2 regions of the Kribbella sp. CA-294648 genome follow, and region 2 is predicted to be linked to the other one. Evidence: riboswitches for the same ligand, from Rfam matches in the RefSeq annotation. Region 2 holds a riboswitch; the other holds the start of a gene.
The links. Region 2 has a riboswitch for ZMP and ZTP ahead of ACQPYM_RS22460 (bifunctional 5,10-methylenetetrahydrofolate dehydrogenase/5,10-methenyltetrahydrofolate cyclohydrolase). Riboswitches for the same ligand answer to the same signal wherever they lie in the genome.

Region 1 (6,901 bases), 120 kb from region 2:
TGACTCTCTGCGTCCATACGCTGACCTGAGCGCGAATTCCGGGCTGCTGGAGCTCGGTGAGCTCGCCGGCAGCGAGGAGGCGCTCTCGCACGCCCTCCCCGCCAACCAGAACTCCCCCGTACTACGAACGCACAACCGCTACGGCCACCGGATCGACGAAGTGGAGTTCCACCCGTCCTGGCACTGGCTGATGGAAAAGGCGGTCGGCTTCGGACTGCAAGCAGCACCCTGGACCAGCGACGAACCGTCACCGCACCTGACCCGCGCAGCCGGCTTCTACGTCTGGTCGCAGGTCGAGCCTGGCCACGCATGCCCGATCTCCATGACGTACGCCGCCGTCCCGGCACTCCGCGCCGACAAGACACTGGCCGGCGAATGGATCCCACGCCTCGCCGCCACCCAGTACGACGTACGCCGTCTTCCCGCCGCGGACAAAGCGGGCGTGCTTGCCGGGATGGGCATGACGGAGAAGCAGGGCGGTTCCGACGTACGGGCCAATGTCACCACCGCGACGCCGGTCGGGGCGGACGGCGAGTACGTGCTGAACGGGCACAAGTGGTTCTGCTCCGCGCCGCAGGTCGACGTGTTCCTCGTCCTGGCCCAGGCGGCGGACGGCCTGACCTGCTTCGTCGTCCCGCGGGTCCTTGCCGATGGCAACCGGAATGCGTTTGCCCTGCAACGGTTGAAGGACAAGCTCGGCAACCGGTCGAACGCGTCGAGTGAGGTCGAGTTCCACAACACCGTCGGCTATCGGCTCGGCGACGAGGGGGCCGGCGTCCGGACGATCATCGAGATGGTCGCGGCGACCCGGCTCGACTGCGTGCTCGGCTCGGCGGCGTTGATGCGGCGGGCTCTGGTCGAGGCGACCTGGCACACCGCGCATCGCAGCGCCTTCGGCGACCTGCTGAAGAACAAGCCCGCGATGCAGAACGTGCTCGCCGACCTGGCCATCGAGAGCGAGGCGGCAACCGCTCTCTCGATGCGGCTGGCCGCGGCGATGGACGCCTCGATCGCCGGTGACGAGCAGGCCATCGCGTTCCGCCGGATCGCGCTGCCGCTGGCGAAGTTCTGGGTCTGCAAGCGCACCTCGTTCACCGTCGCCGAAGCGCTGGAGTGCCTCGGCGGCAACGGTTATGTCGAGGAGAGCGGTCTCCCGCTGCTGTTCCGCGAGTCCCCGCTGAACTCCATCTGGGAGGGCTCGGGCACGGTCAACGCCCTCGACGTACTGCGTGCACTGCGTCGACCCGAGTCGCTCGAGGCGTGGCTGCTCGAAGTCGGTGCGGCGCAAGGTGCCGACCATCGCCTGGACGCGGCCGTGACCGACGTACTGGAGTCGCTCTCCGACCTGGCGGGAGCCGAGGCGGGGGCCCGCCGATTGGCCGCGCGGATGGCCGTTTGCTTGCAGGCATCGCTCCTCGTCCGGCACTCCACGCCGGAGGTGGCGGATGCGTTCGTGGCTTCCCGGCTGGCCGGCGACTGGGGTGGCGTGTTCGGGACGCTGCCGCGCACCACGCCGTACGGTCCGATCCTCGACCGCATCCTCTGACCGAGCCGTCACACGCTAGGGTTACGGCGTCGCGACTGGCGCTGAGGTGGGATCGACCACCGGGGAGCGAAAAGACCGCCGGCACCGTGCGCCTGGGTGCCGCGACCTCGTCACAGGGAGACCTGTGCGACCTCAGGAGAGAGACGAAGATGACTCAACCCTTCGACGCCGCAACCGCGTCGGCCGCGTACCGCAACGCGCTCGAGGTGATCGGCGCGGTGGAACCCACCATCGCCGGCGCGATCAAGGCCGAGCTGGCCGACCAGCGCTCCTCGCTGAAGCTGATCGCCAGCGAGAACTACGCCTCCCCGGCGACCTTGCTGACGATGGGCAACTGGCTCTCGGACAAGTACGCCGAGGGCACCGTCGGGCACCGCTTCTACGCCGGCTGCCAGAACGTCGACACCGTCGAGCAGACCGCCGCCGACCACGCGAAGGCGCTCTTCGGCGCCCCGCACGCCTACGTCCAGCCGCACTCCGGCATCGATGCGAACCTGGTCGCCTTCTGGGCGATCCTGGCCAACCGGATCGAGTCGCCGGCGCTGGCCGAGGTCGGTGCGAAGCACGTCAACGACCTCACCGACGAGGACTGGGCCAAGCTCCGCAAGGCGCTCGGCGACCAGAAGATGCTCGGCATGTCGCTCGACGCCGGCGGTCACCTGACCCACGGCTTCCGGCCGAACATCTCCGGCAAGATGTTCCACCAGAGCTCGTACGGCACCGACCCGGAGACCGGGCTGCTGGACTACGACCTGGTCGCCGCGACGGCCCGTGAGTTCAAGCCGCTGATCCTGATCGCCGGCTACTCGGCGTACCCGCGCAAGATCAACTTCGCCAAGATGCGCGAGATCGCCGACGAGGTCGGCGCCACCCTGATGGTCGACATGGCGCACTTCGCCGGACTCGTCGCCGGCAAGGTCTTCACCGACGACTTCGACCCGGTACCGCACGCGCACGTCACCACGACCACCACGCACAAGTCGCTCCGCGGCCCGCGCGGCGGCATGGTGCTGTGCCAGCCGGAGTACGCCGACGCCGTCGACCGCGGCTGCCCGATGGTTCTCGGTGGCCCGCTCAGCCAGGTGATGGCGGCCAAGGCCGTCGCGCTGGCCGAGGCCCGCCGCCCCGAGTTCCAGACCTACGCGCAGAACGTCGCGGACAACGCGGTGACGCTGGCCGAGGGGCTGATGAAGCGTGGCGTGAAGCTGGTCACCGACGGCACGGAGAACCACCTCGTCCTGCTCGACGTCTCGTCGTACGGCATCACCGGCCGGCAGGCCGAGTCGGCGCTGCTCGACGCGGGCATCGTGACCAACCGCAACGCGATCCCCCGCGACCCGAACGGCGCTTGGTACACGTCGGGTGTCCGGATCGGTACGCCGGCGCTCACCACCCGCGGCTTCGGTGGCGACGAATTCGACCGCGTTGCCGAGCTGATGGTGGAGGTGCTGTCCAGCGTCACCCCGACGACCACGGCTGCCGGCGCACCGTCGAAGGCGAAGTACGTGCTGGCCGACGGGGTCGCCGACAAGGTCCGCGCGGCCTCTGCCGAGCTGCTCGACAAGCACCCGCTCTACCCCGGTCTCGACCTGAACTGATCATGGTTCGTCGCAGCGCCCGCCTCCCTCGAGGCGGGCGCTGTGTCATATCCGTGGGGTTTGGAACGTCAGAGGGCTGACGGGCGACGACGGAGGAAGCTGACAGTGGACGAGCATGACGTGCTGGCTGAGCGGTTCGAGGACTATCGGGGGCATCTGCGGTCGGTTGCCTACCGGATGCTGGGGTCGCTGACTGAGGCGGAGGACGCCGTTCAGGAGGCTTGGTTCCGGCTGGCTCGGACCGACACCAGCGACGTCGCGAATCTCGGTGGGTGGCTCACCACGGTGGTGAGCCGGGTGTGTCTCGACATGTTGCGGTCGCGAAAGTCCCGGCGGGAGGAGCCGTTGGAGACTTACGTGCCCGATCCGGTCGTGACGGTGGGCGACCCGGTCGAGGAGGCGATGCTCACCGACTCGGTGGGGTTGGCGTTGCTGGTCGTGCTCGAGACCCTGACGCCGGCTGAGCGACTCGCGTTCGTGCTGCACGACATGTTCGCCGTGCCCTTCGACGAGATCGCGCCGATTGTCGGGCGCAGTACGGCGGCCACTACCCAGCTCGCCAGCCGGGCGCGGCGGCGGGTGCGCGGGGCTGCGGTTCCGGACTGCGATCTTCCGGCTCAGCGCGAGGTGGTCGACGCGTTTCTCGCGGCGGCGAGGGCGGGCAACTTCGAAGCCTTGGTCACCGTGCTCGACCCCGATGTCGTACTGCGGGTCGACGTCGGTGCGGGCGGGCCAGGGGCTCTGTTGCGTGGCATCGAGGCGGTGGCTGGGCAGGCCCGGTCGTCCGCTCGGCTCGGCGCGATGCCCCGGAAGGCCATCGTCAACGGCGCGGCAGGCTGGGTGTCGTACATCGAAGGGCAGCCGCGCGCGGTGCTCAGCACCACGGTCCGCGGCGGCCGCATCGTCGAGATCAACATCATGGCCGACCCGGACCGGATCGCCCAGCTCGACCTACCCGCGTTCGACTGACTCGCGGCCGGTCAGCGGACGGTCCGGCGCGCTTCCCGCAGCGCCGCCCACCCGTCCGCGACCGGCCCGAGATGCCCGAGCTTGTCGGGATTGCTCACCGTGTGGATGGTCTGGATCCGCCCCTCGACGATCTCGAGCGACCAGACGGTGAGCACCAGGCCGTCCCGGTCCCGGAAGATTGCGCCGGGCCGGCCGTTGACCTCCCGCGGCTCCAGCTGTGCCTGAATCCGCGGGAACAGCGCGGCCAGCGCGCCGAGCACCCGCGCGACGTTCGGCGCACCGAGGTAGCGGTCGGCCCACTGCGGCCCCTTGCCGCCGCCGTCGCCGACGAGCTGCACATCGGCCGCCAGCAACGCGGTCAGCCCGTCGACGTCTCCGTCCCGGAAGGCTTCGAGGAAGCGCCCGGCGAGTTCGTCCCGCTCAGCCTGGTCCGCCTCGAACCGTGGCCGTCCCGCGTCGAGATGCCGCCGGGCCCGTACGACGAGCTGACGGCAAGCGGACTCCGTCCGCCCGACCGCCGACGCGATCTCTCCGAAGCCGAACCCGAAGACCTCTCGGAGGACGAAAACCGCCCGTTCCAGCGGGCTCAGCCGCTCGAGCAGGAGCAAGGACGCCATCGACACCGAGTCGGCCAACTCCGCCGACCGCTCGGGATCCTGGTACGGGTCGGTCACCAGCGGCTCGGGGAACCACGGTCCGACGTACTGCTCTCGTCTGCTGCGCGCCGACCGCAGTACGTCGATCGAAAGCCGAGTCACTACGGCCGACAGGAACGCCTTGGCTGATCTCGGCGGTTTGGCCGCCGACTGGAAACGCAGCCAGGCTTCCTGGACGGCGTCCTCCGCCTCGCTCACACTGCCCAGGATCCGGTAGGAGATCGAGAACAGCAGCGGCCGCAGTTCCTCGAACTCCGCGGCCTGTGTCACGCAAGCTCCGCCTTGAAGCCCTGTCGCCAGGAGGGGTACTGCAGTTTCCAGCCGAGCTCTCGCTTGGCCTTCGCGTTGGAGAATCCGCGCCCCTCGGTCATCAGGCCGACTGCCACCTCACCGGCCAGCGGCCGGGCCAGCCAGCTCGGAACCCGCATCGGCGGTTTCGCCCCGGCGCACTCCGCGAGGTAGGGCAACCACTCCTTGGCCGGCGCAGGTTCGTCATCGACGATGTTGAACACACCCCGCGCCTCCTGCTCGACTGCCAGCACAGTCGCTTGAGCCGCGTCGTCCAGATGAATCCACGAGGCGTGGCCCTCGCCACCGCCGACCACCGGGAACTGTCGCTTGCGCACGGGTTCCACCAGACTCTCGGTGGAACCCGGCCCGTAGAACCACCCGTACCGCAGTACGGCGCCGCCCGCCTTCACCACTGTCTCCTCGACATGACGGAGGGCCGCCATCGTGGCGGCCGCGGCAGTCCCGGTCATCGGTTCCAGCGGGTCTTCCTCGGTCTTCACCCAGCCGCCCCGGCGCTGCCCGTTCCAGCCGGCGTAGGCCTGCGCGACGAAGTTCGTCACGCCGATCGCCTCGGCGGCGGCCAGCAGATGATCCGTGCCCTCGGTCCGCAGCCGGTTGGTGCCGGCGAACCACCGGTCCATGTGCTTCAGGTCCGGCTTGCCGCTGATGGCGGTCATCTGGTGCACGATCGCATCCGGTCTCGCCTTGCCCACCGCCTCACCGACCGAGGCCGCGTCGAGCCCGTCCATCACCACGCCCTCCGCACCCAGCTCCGCCAGCAGCTCGAGCTTCGCCGCGCTCCTCGTCGCCGCCGTCACCTGATGCCCCCGAACCACCAACTGCGGCACCAGCCGCCGCCCGAGCACCCCGGTCCCGCCTGCCACGAATACCCGCATATCCATCACCCTTCTGACCAGAGTCCGCTTCATGCTCCTCAGACAAAGCGAGCTTGGCGATCTGTGACATCCACCCGGCAATTCACCAGGGCACTGGCCCTTCGGCGGCGAAGAAGCCCGCTGTCGGCCAGTCCGCGCCCGCCGTGGCGACCCGCACCAGCACGGCCGCACCCTGCGCGACGGTGAGGAAGCCGGTGTGGTTGTTGCTGTCGGTGGCGACGTACCCAGGAGCGATCGCGTTGACCAGGATCCCGTCCTTGCGCAACTCGTTGGCGTACTGCACCGTCAACGCATTCAGCGCGGTCTTGGACGGCGAGTAGGCCGCTGACGACGGCAAGGCGGCCAACGGCCCGTCGGGGTCACTGTTGACGGTCAGCGAGGCGGCATGACTGCTCACGTTGACGATGCGCGGCGCCGACGACCTGCGCAGCAGCGGCAGCATCGCGTTCGTCACCGCGATCACGCCGAACACGTTGGTCTCGAACACGGCTCGGACCATGTCCAGGTCGACGGTGCTCGGCACCTGGTCGACGGCGTCCTGGGGCGAGACTTGCCCCGATCCGGTGATGGCAGCGTTGTTGATCAGTACGTCGAGCCGCCCGAACCGTTCCTCGATCCACTGCGCGGCCGCCCGGATGACAGCCTGGTCGGTGACATCGAGGGTCACCGCGTGGACGTCACCGCCCGCTTCGCGCAGTACGGCCGCGGTCTCCTCACCACGCCGAGGGTCTCGTACGCCGAGCAGCACCGTCATGCCCAAGGCGGCGAGCTGCTCGGCGGCTCCGCGCCCGATTCCTTTGTTCGCTCCGGTGATCAACGCAATGCTTCGGTCGCTCACGACCAGCTCCTCGTCTCGGGATTCAGCTTTCGAACCCCGAGACGAGACAGCCTGCCCGGCTGTGACATTGCGGCGGTACTGAAGGGCTCAGCTGGTGAGGGCGTAGA
Region 2 (6,901 bases):
GGCCGGTTGCCGGAAGCCTTCCTGACCCCAGGTGGCTCGTCGTTCATGGACTTCCTGGCCGGGCACGCGCCCGACCTGTTGCCGGGACGACGCAACCTGGGGGCGGGTGACCTGTCCAAGGACGTCCCGCACGGCACCACGATCGTCGCCGCCACCTTCACCGGCGGCGTCGTGATGGCCGGCGACCGGCGCGCGACGATGGGCAACATCATCGCCCAGCGGGACATGGAGAAGGTGTTCCCCGCCGACGAGTACTCCTGCGTCGGGATCGCCGGCAGCGCCGGGCTCGCGGTCGAGATGGTGCGCCTGTTCCAGGTGGAGCTGGAACACTACGAGAAGCTCGAGGGCACTACGCTGAGCCTCGACGGCAAGGCGAACCGGCTGTCCGCGCTGATCCGGGGCAACCTGGCGATGGCGATGCAGGGCCTGGCCGTGGTGCCGCTGTTCGCGGGTTACGACCATGACATCAAGGGCGGCCGGATCTTCTCCTACGACCCGACCGGCGGGCGGTACGAGGAGACCCACTTCCACAGTGTCGGCTCGGGCTCGGTGTTCGCCCGCGGCGCGCTGAAGAAGCTCTACCGCGAGGACATGTCGGCGACCGAGTGTGTGACGGCGGCGATCCAGTCGCTGGTCGACGCGGCCGACGACGACTCCGCGACCGGTGGGATGGACATGATGCGGCGGATCTTCCCGGTGGTCGGGGTGGTCACCGCCGACGGCTACCAGCGGCTGTCCGCCGACGAGGTCGGCGAGATCGTCGACTCGATCATGACCGCCCGGCACCAGCGTCCCGACGGCCCGGCCGCGTCCCTCACCTGACCACCCATCGACTGATAGAGGACGACACCCTAGATGAGTACGCCGTTCTACGTCTCGCCCGAACAGTTGATGCGGGACCGGGCCGACTTCGCGCGCAAGGGCATCGCCAAGGGCCGCAGCGCGATCGCGCTGCAGTACGCCGACGGCATCCTGTTCGTGGCCGAGAACCGGTCCCCGGCCCTGCACAAGGTGGCCGAGATCTACGACCGGATGGCCTTCGCGGCGGTCGGGCGGTACAACGAGTTCGAGAACCTGCGGATCGCCGGGGTCCGGCTGGCCGACATGCGCGGGTACTCCTACGACCGGCGTGACGTCACCGGCCGGGCGCTGGCCAACGCCTACGCGCAGACCCTCGGCGCGATCTTCTCCTCCGGTGGCGAGAAACCGCTCGAGGTGGAGATCCTGGTCGCCGAGGTCGGTGCCAGCTCGGCCGAGGACCAGATCTACCGGCTCACCTACGACGGCTCGATCGCGGACGTCCGCGGCTACGCCGTGATGGGTGGCCCGGCCGAGCAGGTCGCGGAGTACGTCGGTGAGCACTACTCCGAGGGCATCTCGCTGGCGGGAGCGTTGCGGCTCGCGGTGGACGCGCTCGGTCACGACGGCACCGAGGTACGGCAGCTGGAGCCGGACCAGATCGAGGTCGCCATCCTCGACCGGACCCGCACCCAGATGCGGAAGTTCAAGCGGATCTCCGACGAGACGCTGGCCCGGATCCTGTCCGAGTCCCGCCCGGACACGTCGCCGTCCGACCCGGCCACCCACACCGAGGCGGCCGAGACGGTCAACGGCGGCAACTACGAGAGCGACGCCGCCGACGACGCACCGGTGGCCCCGCCCGCCGAGGACGACGACGCCCCGATCGCCCCGCCAGAAGACCCGGACACCGACCGGCCGCTGTGACAAACCCACCACCGTCCGCCCCGGAACCGTCCGGGGCGGACGCTGGCCGGCGTGAGCTGGAAGAGGAGACCGGCTATACCTGCGACTCGATCGAGGTGGTGGGCTGGACCTGGTCCGGTTCGTCCTCGACCTTCCGGAAGTACGTCGCGATCGCCCGCGGCTGCCGTCCCGACGGCAAGCAGTCGCTCGACGAGTTCGAGGACTGCGTCCCGGTCGAGCTCACCCCCGCCGAGTTCCGCACCGAACTCCGCACCCCCGGCACCATGACCGGCACTGACGCCGCCTACCTCGCCCTCGACCACGCTGGCCTGCTCTAACTCAGTTGCCCACTACCGCCACTGGCAAGAGGATTGCCGGGTGCTGACCACCCACTGGCCGCTGCGCCACCTCCGCCTCACCACCGAGCGCCTCGTACTCCGGCTGCCCACCGAGGACGAGCTCGCGGACCTGGCCGACCTCGCCGCGGCCGGGATCCACGAACCCGGCGAACGCCCGTTCCTCACGCCGTGGACGGATCTGGAGCCGGCCAAGCGGGCGCAGTGGGTGATGCAGGGGCATTGGAGCAGCCTGGGCAGTTGGTCACCTGACGACTGGGGTCTCGACCTGGCCGTCTTCCGCGACGGCGCCCCGATCGGAATGGTCACCCTGGCAGCAAAGCAGTTCGCAGTACTGCGGGAAGTTCGCTCCTCATCCTGGTTCGGCCTGGCCCATCACGGTCAGGGCTACGGGACGGAAGCTCGTACTGCGCTCCTGCACCTCGCGTTCGCGGAGCTCGGGGCGGAGGCGGCCACGTCGGAGGTTTTCCAGGACAACCATGGCTCTCAGGCGGTCTCCCGCAAGCTCGGCTACCAGCCGGACGGGATCTCGCGGGACGTGCTGCACGGCGAGGCCGTGGTCTCGGACCGGTTGCGGCTCACTCGCGCCGACTGGCGATCCCGCGCAGTACGGCACGCAGTACAGGTCGAAGGGCTGGAGCAGTGCCGGAGCTTCTTCGGCGCCGAGTAAACTTCCCGGCGGACCGCGACTGGCGCTGAGGTGGATCACCACCGGGGAACGGTCCGCCGGTGCTGAGCCGGATGGAGCCGCGCGCCTGGGCATACGAGAGATTCGTCGATGCCTGGAGGACTGTGCAGTGACCGCCGAGTTGATGGTTGGGACCGACCTTGCGGCCGAGATGGTGGCCAAGGCGGGGGAGCGGGCTGAGCGGCTCAGGGCTGAGACCGGCGTACAGCCGTGTCTCGCGACGGTGCTGGTGGGCGATGACCCGGCGTCGGCGACGTACGTCCGGATGAAGCAGAACCGCAGCAAGAAGGCCGGGATCGGGTCGCGGAGCGTCGTGCTGCCGGCCGAGACGACCACCGAGGAGCTGGTGGCCGAGCTGCACAAGCTCTCCGGCGATCCTGAGGTGCACGGCATCCTGTTGCAGCATCCGGTGCCCGCGCAGATCGACGAGCGGGCCGCGTTCGAGGCGATCGCGCCGGCCAAGGACGTCGACGGCGTGACCATGCACGGGTTCGCCGCGATGGCGTTCGGCGAGCCCGGCTTCGTCTCCTGTACGCCGGGCGGCATCCTCCGGTTGCTGCAGGCGTACGACGTCCCGCTGGAAGGGGCGCACGCCGTCGTGATCGGCCGCAGCCCGATCCTCGGCAAGCCGGCCGGGATGTTGCTGCTGGCATCGAACGCGACGGTCACCTACACGCACTCGAAGACCCGCGACCTGGCCGCGATCGTCCGGACCGCGGACATCGTGGTCGCGGCGGTCGGCCGGGCGAACTTCCTCCGCGGCGACTGGCTGAAGCCGGGCGCGGTGGTGATCGATGCCGGATACAACGAAGGCAATGTCGGCGACGTCCACTTCGGCGAGGCGGCGCAGGTCGCCGGGCTGATCACGCCGGTGCCGGGCGGGGTCGGGCCGATGACGATCGCGCTCCTGCTGGAGCAGACCGTCGACGCCGCCGAGGCCCAGACCAGACCCTGAGGTCCACGCCCGGCGCTGACGCCCTGACCGGGTGGCTGAGGCAACCAGAGCGGCGCCGCGCGACGCAGCCACCCGGGGCGGCGCGCGGAGCAGTATCCGAGACGGTGGAGCACGGGCCGGGGCTTCTGTCCTAGGGTTGACAGTACTGAGCACCACCGATCTAGGAGGCAAACGCTGTGGCGGTACGGGCGATCCGCGGTGCCACCCAGCTCGAGGTGGACGAGCGCGAGCATCTGCTCGAGCGGTCCGCCGAGCTGGTACGGGCCGTGCTGGAGGCCAACGACCTGGAGTCGGAGGACCTGATCAGCATCCTGTTCACCGTCACGCCGGACCTGCACTCGGAGTTCCCCGCGGTGGCCGGCCGGCAGATCGGGCTCACCGACGTCCCGCTGATGTGCATGCAGGAGATCGACGTACCGCACGCGCTGCCGCGGGTGGTCCGGATGATGGTGCACGCCGAGTCGGCGCGCTCGCGGGAGAAGATCCAGCACATCTACCTGCACGGTGCCGTCAGCCTGCGCCCCGACCTGACCGGCGCCCAGTGACCGAGCTGCGGGGACCCGTCCGGATCGTCGGAACCGGCCTGATCGGTACGTCGATCGGCCTGGCGCTCGGCCGGCTCGGTGTGGTGGTGGAGCTGGTCGACGCCGATCCCGACAACGCGTTGATGGCCGAGCGGATCGGGGCCGGCTCGCGCCTGGTCCAGATCGAGCCGCAACTCGTCGTTGTCGCAGTACCGCCCGATCACGTCGGCCGAGTCGTCGTCGAGCAGCTCCAGCAGACCGACGCGATCGTCACCGACGCCGCCAGCGTGAAGTCGAAGCCGCTCCTCGACGCCCGCGCGCTGGTCGACACCCCCGAGGAACTGTCCCGGTACGTCGGCAGCCACCCGATGGCCGGATCCGAGCGGAACGGCCCGCTGGCCGGCCGCGCGGACCTGTTCGAGGGCGCGACCTGGGCGATCACCCCGCACGAGACCAGCGATCCCGACGCGGTCGAGCTGGTACGCCGGCTCGCCGAGGCGGCGGGAGCCCGGACGGTTGAGCTCACCGTTGCCGACCACGACCTAGCGGTGGCCCGGGTCTCGCACCTGCCTCACCTGATGTCGTCCCTGGCCGCCGGCACTCTGGGCGACGCGCCCGCCGCTCACCTCGAGCTGTCCGGCCAAGGCGTTCGCGACGTCACTCGGATCGCGGCCGGCGATCCGGGCCTGTGGACCCAGATCGTCTCGGCCAACTCACCCGCGCTGAGCGGCCTGCTGGAGCAGATCCGGGACGAGCTGGACCGGCTGCTGATTGCCCTGGGCAAGGAAGAGGCGACCGACGAGGTGACCGCGGTACTGAACCGCGGCGTCTCCGGCGCGATCCGGGTCCCGGGCAAGCACGGTACGCCGCACATCGACCTCGTTCCGGTGCTCGTCACCATCCCCGACCGGCCCGGCCAGCTGGCCCGGCTGTTCGCGGACGCGGCCGAATCCGGCGCCAACGTCGAGGACCTGCGGATCGACCACAACCCCGGCCGCCCGGTCGGTGAGGTCGAGTTGTCGGTCAAACCGGCGTCGGTGGATCAGCTGGTCCGGGTACTGACCGAGCGGGGCTGGTCCGTCCACCGGTAATCTTCGGGCCATGATCATCGCTGTCGACGGCCCTAGCGGGTCCGGTAAGTCGAGCACGGCCCGCGGAGTCGCCAGCCGGCTCGGTCTGCAGTACCTGGACACCGGCGCGATGTACCGGGCCGTGACCTGGTCCGCGCTGGAGCACGGACTGGACCTGGACGACCTCGCCGCGGTCGCCGACCGGGCCCGCGCGGTCCAGCTGTCGATCAGCACCGATCCACAGCGGGCGCAGTTCGCCGCCGACGGCGTGGACGTGACGGAGGCGATCCGCGATCCGCGGATCAGCGCTAGTGTCAGCAAGATCGCCACCAACCTCGAAGTCCGGGCCGAGCTGATTCGCCGCCAGCGCGAGCTGATCGACGCCTCCCAGCCGACCGGTGGCGCGGTCGTCGAGGGCCGCGACATCGCCACCGTGGTCGCGCCGCAGGCGGAGCTGAAGGTGCTGCTCACCGCCGACCAGGACGCCCGGATGGCCCGCCGCCAGGCGGAGCTGGCCGAGGGATCGGTGACCGCTGAGCAGTTGCGTGACCAGATCGTCCGGCGAGACGCTGACGACTCCACCGTGTCGCAGTTCCAGGTGGCCTCGGACGGCGCGGTGGAAATCGATTCGACCCATCTGACGTTGGATGAGGTAATCGATGTCATCTGCCGACTCGCCAAGGAGGCTGAGGCCGTGCCACGCGACCAGGAGTCATGACTGCCGACGAGTTGACCGGGCGGGCCGAACTACCCCGCACCGATGATCTGCCCGCCGTGCCCCATCGGCTCGGCCGGGTACTGCGTGCTGTGGTCGGACCGTACCTGCGCGGCAAGTACGACCTGACCATCCACCACGAAGAGCGCTTTCCGCGGAGTGGGCCGCTGCTGATCGCCCCCAACCACCTCGGGTTGCTGGACGGGCCGTTGCTTGGCGCCGTCGCGCCCCGGATGACGCACCAACTGGGCAAACTCGAGGCGTTCGTCGGGCTGCAGGGCTTCATGCTGCACCAGGCGGGCCAGATCGCGATCGACCGTTCGCAGTACGACATCCGGGCGATCCGCCGGGCGATCCAGGTACTACGGGACGGCCGCGCGCTGACGATCTATCCCGAGGGGACCCGCGGTCCGGGCGACTTCCGTAAGGTCCGCACCGGAATCGCCTACCTGGCGATGGTCACCGGGGCGCCGATCCTGCCCGTCGCGCTGCTCGGGACCCGCCTGCCAGGCGGCGACATCGAGCGCTTTCCGCCCCGGGGCAGCCGCGTCGACGTGGTCTACGGCGAGACCTTCACGGTGGACCGCGTCTCGTTTCCCAGGCGGCAGGTCGACGTCCGCGCGGTTGCCGACCAGATCGGCGAGGTGTTGCGGGCTCATGTGCAGGCGGCCGTCGACGCCACCGGCCACCCGCTCCCCGGCGTACCGAACCAGAAGGATCCTGATGGGTGACCGACTGCCTGATCGTCATCAGGCAGTCGGTTTTCGCTAGTCGGTGCGGGTCAGCCGCTCACGCCGACGATGCGGTAGACGGCGGCGATGTGGCTCCGCCAGTAGGCCGACTCGGCGTGCTCGCCGATCGGCACGCCGGCGGTGTGGCCGTCGAAGAC

Region 1: it holds a riboswitch for ZMP and ZTP, as region 2 does, so the genes downstream of both, ACQPYM_RS21885 (glycine hydroxymethyltransferase) here and ACQPYM_RS22460 (bifunctional 5,10-methylenetetrahydrofolate dehydrogenase/5,10-methenyltetrahydrofolate cyclohydrolase) in region 2, are expected to answer to the same signal.

What each region holds. Positions count from the first base shown of each region.
Region 1 covers NZ_CP191981.1:4,602,082-4,608,982, forward strand. Annotated here, with positions in the region: gene ACQPYM_RS21880 (acyl-CoA dehydrogenase family protein) at 1-1,546, shown strand, start outside; ZMP/ZTP riboswitch at 1,568-1,651, shown strand; gene ACQPYM_RS21885 (glycine hydroxymethyltransferase) at 1,696-3,144, shown strand; gene ACQPYM_RS21890 (sigma-70 family RNA polymerase sigma factor) at 3,250-4,113, shown strand; gene ACQPYM_RS21895 (RNA polymerase sigma-70 factor) at 4,125-5,039, opposite strand; gene ACQPYM_RS21900 (NAD-dependent epimerase/dehydratase family protein) at 5,036-5,956, opposite strand; gene ACQPYM_RS21905 (SDR family oxidoreductase) at 6,039-6,794, opposite strand; gene ACQPYM_RS21910 (glycoside hydrolase family 9 protein) at 6,882-6,901, opposite strand, start outside.
Region 2 covers NZ_CP191981.1:4,726,891-4,733,791, reverse strand. Annotated here, with positions in the region: gene prcB (proteasome subunit beta) at 1-822, shown strand, start outside; gene prcA (proteasome subunit alpha) at 856-1,725, shown strand; gene ACQPYM_RS22470 (NUDIX domain-containing protein) at 1,722-2,042, shown strand; gene ACQPYM_RS22465 (GNAT family N-acetyltransferase) at 2,083-2,730, shown strand; ZMP/ZTP riboswitch at 2,736-2,828, shown strand; gene ACQPYM_RS22460 (bifunctional 5,10-methylenetetrahydrofolate dehydrogenase/5,10-methenyltetrahydrofolate cyclohydrolase) at 2,858-3,703, shown strand; gene aroH (chorismate mutase) at 3,880-4,248, shown strand; gene ACQPYM_RS22450 (prephenate dehydrogenase) at 4,245-5,318, shown strand; gene cmk ((d)CMP kinase) at 5,329-6,015, shown strand; gene ACQPYM_RS22440 (lysophospholipid acyltransferase family protein) at 6,012-6,743, shown strand; gene ACQPYM_RS22435 (C40 family peptidase) at 6,794-6,901, opposite strand, start outside.